One region of the Arthrobacter sp. CAN_C5 genome, then DNA from elsewhere that is predicted to be linked to it. Evidence: riboswitches for the same ligand, from Rfam matches in the RefSeq annotation. Region 1 holds a riboswitch; each other region holds the start of a gene.
What was found. Region 1 has a riboswitch for cyclic di-AMP ahead of H4V95_RS11140 (LysM peptidoglycan-binding domain-containing protein). Riboswitches for the same ligand answer to the same signal wherever they lie in the genome.

Region 1 (2,194 bases):
GGGGCCGGAGTGCAACTTGGGGAACCGGGAGCGGGCCAAAATTTCGCGAGGAAATAAGCGACGGAGGAGCGCCGAACGGAAATTTGGTCTGCTCCCGGCGCTTCGCGCCCTGGTTGTGGGGAGGACCCGCCCAGCGATGATGGGGATCAGAATGACAAACAGCGATGATGCTTCGGGTCATACATGGGTATGTTTCCGTGTGGCACGGCATGACATCAGAACCAACCACTAGTAAATGCTGATGCGCGGACCCACCGTTTGAGGCATTATCACGACTATCTGATGAAGCCTGGGAGCGCACAGGGGCCTCCGGGGAACGGTTAGCGCAGTAGTCTGATGATCGCCTGTGTTGCTTCCTCAACCTTCGCGTCGACCGCTTCGTAGGCCCCGGTGGTTTCGGCTTCCTGGGCGGCGGCGACGACGCAATGTTGCAAGTGGTTTTCTAGAAGGCCGCCCAGACTCACGGCGTGCATGGCAGTGTTGACAGCCGCGGGCTGGGTGAGGATGTCGATGCAGTTCTGATCTTCGTCGACCATCCGCGCTATCCAACGGACTTGTCCTTCAATGCCTTCAATCGCCGCAGATAGGCCGCCTTGCCCGGGGAATAATGGTGCACCGCACCGGTGGTAACCGGCTAGTCCGCGACGGTGGGCTCCGTCGTGGGAACTTCCGTTGCCGCCGCCTCCAGGGTGTCATCGGTACTGTTCCGAGGTCCGGCTCCGGCGTTCACGGTCCTATCTTTTCAAAGGTCCGACCTTTCCTGGTCAGACCCAGATGAGGCCGTTGGCACGTCCTCGACCATGCGCTCCGCGGCCACGATAAGTATCATCGACGATCCGCTCCGGTCGGAATGCTCAATAGGTGAAATGGGTTCCCTTGAACGCCAGAGGCCCGCGGGTGCGGTAATCCTTGAAAAGCCCGTTACCTTAACGTGACTTTGGTACCACAGTGGGGTACTCTCATTCGAGTGATCTTGGCACCCCGCCGAGATCATAATCCCGCGCAGAATGCCGAGCCCTGCCGCTGCACCGGGACCCGTTCGCACAATCCAGATGGCAGGGACGGGGGAACCACGTTTCCACCGGGCCACCGCACGCGGTGACCCTCGGGGTTAAGTCGATCTGACTATCCAGTGCAAAATCTGCCGCATCGTTTGCGATTGGCAGGAAGCTCAAGGATGGTGGACGGCCGGGTGACTCCCATCCGAACCCGACAGCTCACCCCGCAGGCATGGGAGAGGCAACCACCATGTCACGTAAGTCCATTTCGGCACGCCACCGCGCGGCCACCACCCACTCCATCGCTCTTGAAGGTCTGACCCAGTCCGCCAAGACCAATGCCGTAGCACTGGGCAAGCCAGCCATCATCGCCGTCGCGACCGGCAGCCTCGTCTTCTCCGTCGGAGCGACCGCCCACGCAGGAACCTACACGCAGGGCGAAGCAACGACCGCCTCCGCAGTCTCAGCACCCGCCGCTTCCGGAGTCCACACTGTTGCTGCCGGGGACACCCTGGGCGCCATCGCGGCACTGCATGGTGTCAGCCTCGACACCCTCCTGGCCCAGAACGGACTGTCCTACGCCTCAGTCATCTACCCCGGACAGCAGATCCAGCTCACCGGTGGGGCAGCCGTCAGCGCGGCAGCCGTCCCAGCAGCTACTGCAAGCCAGGCCTTCTACTCGGCACCTGCACCAGTCGCTCCGGCAGCGGCACCAGCCGTTCAGGCAGCAGCACCCGCTCCAGCAGCAGCACCCGTTTCCGCAGCACCGGCAATGATGACCTTGGCTTCCAGCCCCATCACCCCGATTGCGTCTGCAGCTAAGGCAGCTTCGTCAGTTCCAGCCAGCGGAGTCGGCGCAGCATTGGTCGCTTCGGCCTATGGGCAGATCGGGTCGATTCAGGACTGCACCGTCCTCGTCGAACGCGCTCTGCGCTCCATCGGCCTGAACGTCGGCGACCTCGGCCCCCTGCAGTTCGATCAGTACGGAACCCGGGTCTCAAGCCCTGCACCCGGTGACCTCGTAGTCCGCCCGGGCCACATTGCCATCTACGTCGGGAACGGCAAGGTCATCAGCAGTGGCATGAACGGGTCAAACCTCACCATCGAGCACCCACTGTCCGACCTTGGCGGTTCATACTTCGTACGAGTCAACGGCTAGTACCCTGACTCACGGAGCTTCTCCGTAAATTGAACAA
Region 2 (2,194 bases), 1.1 Mb from region 1:
TGGGTCCGATCACCGGTTCCTCCCCCTCCGCGACGATACTTGCCTTGCCCGCGAGCACAAGGACCAGCGCCCGGCGGAAGGTCACTACCGCCAGTGGCTCATATCCAGCATTCAGAACGAGAGTGCGCATGCACATTCCTCTTTGCCGAGAATTGCCCGCGTCCCTGTGGTCCGGGGAAACAGGACTACAACTGACTTATTTTATGTAAGGGTAGTTCGGCTGGCACCCGGTTTGCCAATTCTCACCGCTGGTGGCCGCCCGTGTCGTGCGTGTCGTACCTCTGGAGTGACGGCCCCAGACGCAGAAAGGACCCGGGGATCGAAATCCTCCGGGTCCTTTCTGGTGGTTCGTGGTGGGTTAGCCGCCGACGCGGATGTAGACCGGGCCGGAACCGAGATCGGCGGGGGCGACTACCGTCTGGTTGCCGTTGAATCCACCGTGGACGGCCTTGCCGCCGCCGATGTAGACGGCGATGTGGGCAACGCCGGCGCCACCGTCTGCGTAGTAGATGAGGTCGCCGGGGATGGCCTCGCCGCCGCTGACCGTGCGGCCCAGGGAAAGGTATCCGGCTGGCCAGCCGTGGAAGTTGATGCCTGCGGCTGCAAGGGCGTTGCTCACAAGGCGGGTGCAGTCCTGGGTGACACCGAGCTGGCCCTGGGCTGCGGCAGCAATGGTGGCGGCCACGCCTGAGGATACGGCGGGGGTCTTCTTGGCGGCTGGAGCCTTGGGAGCCGGTGCGGCTGGGGCTGGGGCTGGGGCTGCTGGAGCGACTGCGACTGCGGCTGCCGGAGCTGCCGGAACGACTGCGGCAGGGGCTGCCGGCGCGACTGGTTCTGCTGCGACCGCTGGGGCTACAGTTACCGGCTCGGAGACAGTGGGCTCCGCGGCGACGGGCTCTGCTGCCGGTGCCTCGACGGGGGCTTCCTCGATCTCGGCAACCGTTTCGGACTGAACCTTGACTGCCGGGGCTTCGACTACCTCGGGGGCGGCCACAGCTTTAACCGGTGTGCGGTTGAAGGCGATCTTGGCGTCTGCCGGAGCTTCGACAACTGCCGGTGCCGCCTGGATTTCCAGAGTGGAGGCGATGGTGGCGCGCTCGTTAGCCTGAGGGGAGAGATCAGCGGCGTTGGCTGATACTCCGCCGGTCAGTACCAGACCGGTTGCGGCAGCGAGGACTGCGGCCTGACGACCTACCGAACCAGCGTTGGAGGACACGGCATCTGAGATGGCGGTCAAGGGGTTGGTGCGGACGGCACGGTGGCGGCCCAGAGCAGAGTTGTATGACACGTTCGATTGCCTCTCCCAATTGCCTGCGAGGTGAGCTGTCGGATTCGGATGGGAGTCACCCGGCCGCGCGGTTCCTTTTCGGAATGGCACGACTTAACCCCAGGATTTCTTGCGAAACCCACTAATGTGGTTCCCCCGCCTCTGCCATGCGAATTGTGCGAACGGATCTCGGGCAGTGGCAGAGCTAGGCGATCTGCTCGAGAGTGACCAACCTAGAAGAATTGGGCACGAGATCGACGGTACATCAGATCAGACCTAATGTCACATTCCGGTCACGGAATGGTATGGAGATGGTTACGGCCATCACATCGGTCCTTCACAGCTACTGGCTTCGAGATGATTAGGTGCACGCGAAAGATACTCGTTTGTTACCCCAAAGGTGGGCAACTTGTCCGGACCATTCACGGTTCAGTGCCACGCGGCTGCCGCTCGGCGCTAGCCGGCGGCTGGGGAGACTGACACGAACACGTGGGCTGCCACCTCGGGTGGGAGCTCCAGCGCACCCTCGATGCCGTCCACGCGGACCGAGACGTAGTCCCCGACGGACTGCACAGAGATGGCAGTTCCGGGACGCAATCCACCCTCGTCCAGTTGGGAAAGCAGCTCCGGGTCCACCTGGATGGGTTCCGCAAGCCGGACCAGGGTAATCACAGATCCGGCCGGGGAAGTGCCGATCACCGATGAAAGGCTGCGCACCCCCACGGAGAACCCTTCGGCGGGCGGGCCGCCCAACGCTTCCAGCCCGGGGATGGGGTTGCCGTAGGGGGACTCGGTCGGCTTGCCGAGCAGCTCGTAGAGGCGTTGCTCAACCCGTTCGCTCATGACGTGCTCCCAGCGGCAGGCTTCCTCGTGGACGTAGGCCCAGTCGAGGCCGATCACATCCGACAGCAGCCGTTCAGCAAGGCG
Region 3 (2,194 bases), 770 kb from region 1:
GTCTGTGAAAATTCACAGTCAGTGAAAACGCTCATACGGGCGCAAAGAAAAGCGGACACAAGAATGCGCCACCGGAATTCTCCGATGGCGCATTCGTTGGTTGTGCCCGATCTCCTCAGGTTGTCTGCGGGGACGGCTTCCAGCCTGACGGCATTCCGCCTACGAGCCCCCCGTCAGACACTTAGGGAGTGTAGTACCCAACGACAGGCATTGCGTCGACCGCGTGGACCAGGGTGCCCTGGCTAGGGTTCAGCGCGCTGACCATCTGGCCGTCACCAATGTAGATGCCGACGTGTCCGCCGCCGTTCTGGATGACGAGGTCACCTGGCTGCGGGTTGCTGGTGCGGGCTGAGGCAGCCATCTGTGCCTGGCTGGTGCGGGGAAGGTCGATGCCGTGCTGGGCGAAGACCCACTGCGTGAAGCCTGAGCAGTCCCAGGCGCCCGGGGTGGTGCCACCGTAGACGTAGCCCGAGCCGACCATCGACAGCGCGGTGCCAACGATGCCCGAGCTGGATGCCTGTCCACCGGTGGAGGCTGCTGCCATCGGGGTGATGGCTTCAGAGGCGGTGGTGATGCCCAGGGTGCTGGTCTCGGCTGGAGCGGCCGGAGCCGGCGCGGCAACGGTCACCGCGGCGGCTGGTGCCGCAGCGGGTGCTGGTGCTGCTACCTGGGTGGCCTGGGTGGCGCCGCCCGAAAGGGAAATAACGTCACCCGGGAAGATGACCGAGTCGTAGCTGAGGCCGTTCAGGGCGAACAGCGACTCAAGGCTGACACCCTGGGCTGCAGCGATGTTTCCGAGGGTGTCCCCGGCCTGAACGGTGTAGGTTGCTGATCCAGCGCTCTGGACGGCTGGCGCCGAGGCGGCTGGCTGGACGGTGATTTCACCGGCTGCGTTGGCCGGGAGTCCGGCACTGAGCATGAGACCCGATGCGGCGACAAGCACAGCGGCTGGACGGCCGACGGCGCCAGCGTGTGAGCTGACCGCTTTGGAAACGGTCTTGAGCGCGCTCGGTGGGGTTGCGCGGTGACGCGCGATGTGGTTCTTGGACATGATCTTGCCTCTCCCGATGCCTACGAAGTTAGCTGTCGGATTCGGATGGGAGCCACCCGGACTCGAAATCGAGTCTTCACCCCAAGGCCGTCGATCGACGGCCACTATTGGTTCCTCCGCTTCTGCCGGATGTGTGCGGACGGACCTCACGACATCGGCAGAATTGGGCAATCTGTCGGGAGGACGCTGAGTTGAACGGAACCCTGCGCGCTGACCACTGTACCTAGGGTCGTCCAGTTTTGTCACATTTGTATCACGGCGGCGCTGTGATGGGTAGCGATTCGGTAACTCGCGTCGGGGTGATGAACCATGCTCGGGCGCTGGGAAGGTTTCCATTGCATGATGGTCCCGCACGGTCGACGCCCGCGGCGGCTTCTCCCCCGGTATGTGGGCAAGGCCCCGGTGTGGAGAACTAGTCGGCGCCCGCGGCGTTACACAAAAACCGTAATACTGCCTGGCCGGAGAAGCTCTTACCAGCGCCCGTTGCGGGGCTTTGGTTGGCAGCGGGGGCAGCTGAACGAGGACCGGTTCATGAACATTTCACGGCGAATCAGGGAGCTACCGTGGAATCCCGGGTCGGCGGCACAGCGGGTACACGGTTCGCCCTCCCTGCCGTAGGCGTTGAGGGAACGCGCGAAATACCCTGAGGTCCCGTTGACGTTGACGTACAGGGAGTCGAAGCTGGTGCCGCCGGCGTCCAGTGCGCGCAGCATGACGTCGCGGCAGGCATCGATCAGTCGGAGCGCATCGCCCCGTCGCATCGTTTCGGTGGGTCGTGCATAGTGCACGCGGGCAGCCCAGAGCGCCTCATCGGCGTAGATATTGCCGATACCGGAGACCAGTGACTGATCGAGGAGTGCCCGCTTGATGCCCGTCCTGCGCCGGCGCAACTTCGCATAGAAGTCGGCAAAGGAGAACGCCGGGTCCAGCGGGTCTCGTGCAATGTGGGCCGCCTCGACGGGGATTAGTGGCAGCGGGCTTTCGCCGAGGCCTCCGGCGTGACCGTCGGCGGTGGGAATCATCGACGTCACGAAGAGGCCACCGAAGATGCGTTGGTCGACGAACCGGAGTTCCCTCGGGAGCGGTCCGGCGTCGGCAGTGGATACGGCGGACAGTGTGAGCCGGACCCGGAGATGCTTTTCC
Region 4 (2,194 bases), 240 kb from region 1:
CTCCCCGCTGGCACTATGACCTGCTCAAGGCGACAAGCTACTTCGCCCTGCGTGGCGGACCGGCTGATCCGCGGCTGGCCGAGGCGGTCGAACATGTTCGCGCGAAGCGTCAGCCAGATGGAGGTTGGCTGCTGGATAAGACTCACCCCGGCGCGGTCCACTTTCGATTCGAAGAACCCGATGGCAGCTCGAGTCGGTGGAACACCCTCAGGGCACTGCGGGTTCTGCGCTGGTACGACGCAGCAAACATCTCCGGCTAGCAAGTACGACACCGTGACAAAACAGCGGCATGTCGAGTCGGGGTTGGATGGAACACATAAGTGGCAGGTGCCCTCCGTCCAGGGTACCTGCCACTTATGTTCAGTTCACGGAACGAGTCCGAGAGCTTGAGATGTTAGCCGGTGACTCGCACGAAGTATGAACCGGCGAGATCGGACAGTGGGTGCTCCATCGTCAGGTTGGCACCGTTCATGCCGCTGCTGATGACCTTGCCACCGCCAACGTAGATCGCGATGTGTCCGGCATTGATCACGAGGTCACCCGGTGCTGGCGAGGATACAACCGAGCCGTACTGAGCGAACTGTGAGGGGCCGAGGTCGCCGACGTTCAGGCCGATGGAGCGCAGAGCGCGTTCGACGAGGACGGTGCAGTCCTGGATGGACCCGATCTGCCCATAGGCCGAAGCGACCAGTGCTGCGCCGACTCCGCTGGCTGGAACTGACGGAGCTGCCTTAGCTGCAGACGCAATCGGGGTGATGGGGCTGGAAGCCAAGGTCATCATTGCTGGTTCTGCGGAAACGGGTGCTGCTGCTGGAGCGGGTGCTGCTGCCTGAACGGCTGGTGCTGCTGCCGGAGCGACTGGTGCAGGTGCCGAGTAGAAGGCCTGGCTTGCAGTAGCTGCTGGCACGGCTGCCGCGCTGACGGCTGCCCCACCGGTGAGCTGGATCTGCTGTCCGGGGTAGATGACCGAGGCGTAGGACAGCCCGTTCTGCGCCAGGAGGGTGTCGAGGTTGATACCATTCTGTGCCGCGATTGCGCCCAGGGTGTCCCCGGCAGCAACAGTGTGAACTCCGGAAGCGGCGGGTGCTGAGACTGCGGAGGCGGTCGTTGCTTCGCCCTGCGTGTAGGTTCCTGCGTGGGCGGTCGCTCCGACGGAGAAGACGAGGCTGCCGGTCGCGACGGCGATGATGGCTGGCTTGCCCAGTGCTACGGCATTGGTCTTGGCGGACTGGGTCAGACCTTCAAGAGCGATGGAGTGGGTGGTGGCCGCGCGGTGGCGTGCCGAAATGGACTTACGTGACATGGTGGTTGCCTCTCCCATGCCTGCGGGGTGAGCTGTCGGGTTCGGATGGGAGTCACCCGGCCGTCCACCATCCTTGAGCTTTCTGCCCATCGCAAACGATGCGGCAGATTTTGCACTGGATAGTCAGATCGACTTAACCCCGAGGGTCACCGCGTGCGGTGGCCCGGTGGAAACGTGGTTCCCCCGTCCCTGCCATCTGGATTGTGCGAACGGGTCCCGGTGCAGCGGCAGGGCTCGGCATTCTGCGCGGGATTGTGATCTCGGCGGGGTGCCGGGATCACTCGAATGAGAGTACCCCACGGAGGTATGGATGTCACGTTACGGTTACGGCCCTCTTTAGGGTGGTGCCCTACTCACGGGTAACCGACGGTCGAGGGACCCCATTTCGCCTCTTGGTTTTCCCGGAGAAACTGGACTATCCCATCAATGCTCGGCTCAGATCATGGAGGACGACATGGCCGCCAACGACGGCAGCGGGAGTGTACCGATCCAGATCGAGTTGGTGAGTGGTTCCTCCGATGACTCCGGGGCCTCGCGGATCCCAGGCGCGATCGCAGCCGCAGCAATTGCGCCTGGCGTGGTGGCCGCGATTTTCGCAGCCGATGACGGCGAGAGGCCGGTCTACACCGACCCTGCCGTTTTGCGTGCCGGCGACTCAAATCAAACCTATGAAGGCGTTTCGGCCCCCGTGCCGGGGTCCACTTCTCGGGATCATTCGATACCGTCTGTGCCGTCGGCGACGGTGAATAGCGCTTCCGCCGCAAGGTGCCCGAATGGCCGGATCGCCGCTTCCTGTAGCGATGCGTGCTTCACCACCAACTACTGATGGTTGGATCTGATGTCCGTGAAGGTTTGCCCGTTGTCATTAGAGACCTGGACACTGTTTTCGGT

Region 2: another riboswitch for cyclic di-AMP. It lies ahead of H4V95_RS16180 (NlpC/P60 family protein); the one in region 1 lies ahead of H4V95_RS11140 (LysM peptidoglycan-binding domain-containing protein).
Region 3: another riboswitch for cyclic di-AMP. It lies ahead of H4V95_RS07495 (C40 family peptidase); the one in region 1 lies ahead of H4V95_RS11140 (LysM peptidoglycan-binding domain-containing protein).
Region 4: another riboswitch for cyclic di-AMP. It lies ahead of H4V95_RS09930 (LysM peptidoglycan-binding domain-containing protein); the one in region 1 lies ahead of H4V95_RS11140 (LysM peptidoglycan-binding domain-containing protein).

What each region holds. Positions count from the first base shown of each region.
Region 1 covers NZ_JAGGMZ010000001.1:2,360,473-2,362,666, reverse strand. The annotation lists partial or broken gene H4V95_RS11145 (metal-sensitive transcriptional regulator) at 321-616, opposite strand; cyclic di-AMP (ydaO/yuaA leader) riboswitch at 999-1,246, shown strand; gene H4V95_RS11140 (LysM peptidoglycan-binding domain-containing protein) at 1,249-2,157, shown strand.
Region 2 covers NZ_JAGGMZ010000001.1:3,460,312-3,462,505, forward strand. The annotation lists gene H4V95_RS16175 (HNH endonuclease) at 1-130, opposite strand, end outside; gene H4V95_RS16180 (NlpC/P60 family protein) at 359-1,288, opposite strand; cyclic di-AMP (ydaO/yuaA leader) riboswitch at 1,294-1,473, opposite strand; gene H4V95_RS16185 (metal-dependent transcriptional regulator) at 1,724-2,194, opposite strand, start outside.
Region 3 covers NZ_JAGGMZ010000001.1:1,591,338-1,593,531, reverse strand. The annotation lists gene H4V95_RS07495 (C40 family peptidase) at 182-1,051, opposite strand; cyclic di-AMP (ydaO/yuaA leader) riboswitch at 1,055-1,231, opposite strand; gene mutM (bifunctional DNA-formamidopyrimidine glycosylase/DNA-(apurinic or apyrimidinic site) lyase) at 1,522-2,194, opposite strand, start outside.
Region 4 covers NZ_JAGGMZ010000001.1:2,115,772-2,117,965, forward strand. The annotation lists gene H4V95_RS09925 (hypothetical protein) at 1-260, shown strand, start outside; gene H4V95_RS09930 (LysM peptidoglycan-binding domain-containing protein) at 395-1,303, opposite strand; cyclic di-AMP (ydaO/yuaA leader) riboswitch at 1,306-1,553, opposite strand; gene H4V95_RS09935 (F510_1955 family glycosylhydrolase) at 2,123-2,194, opposite strand, start outside.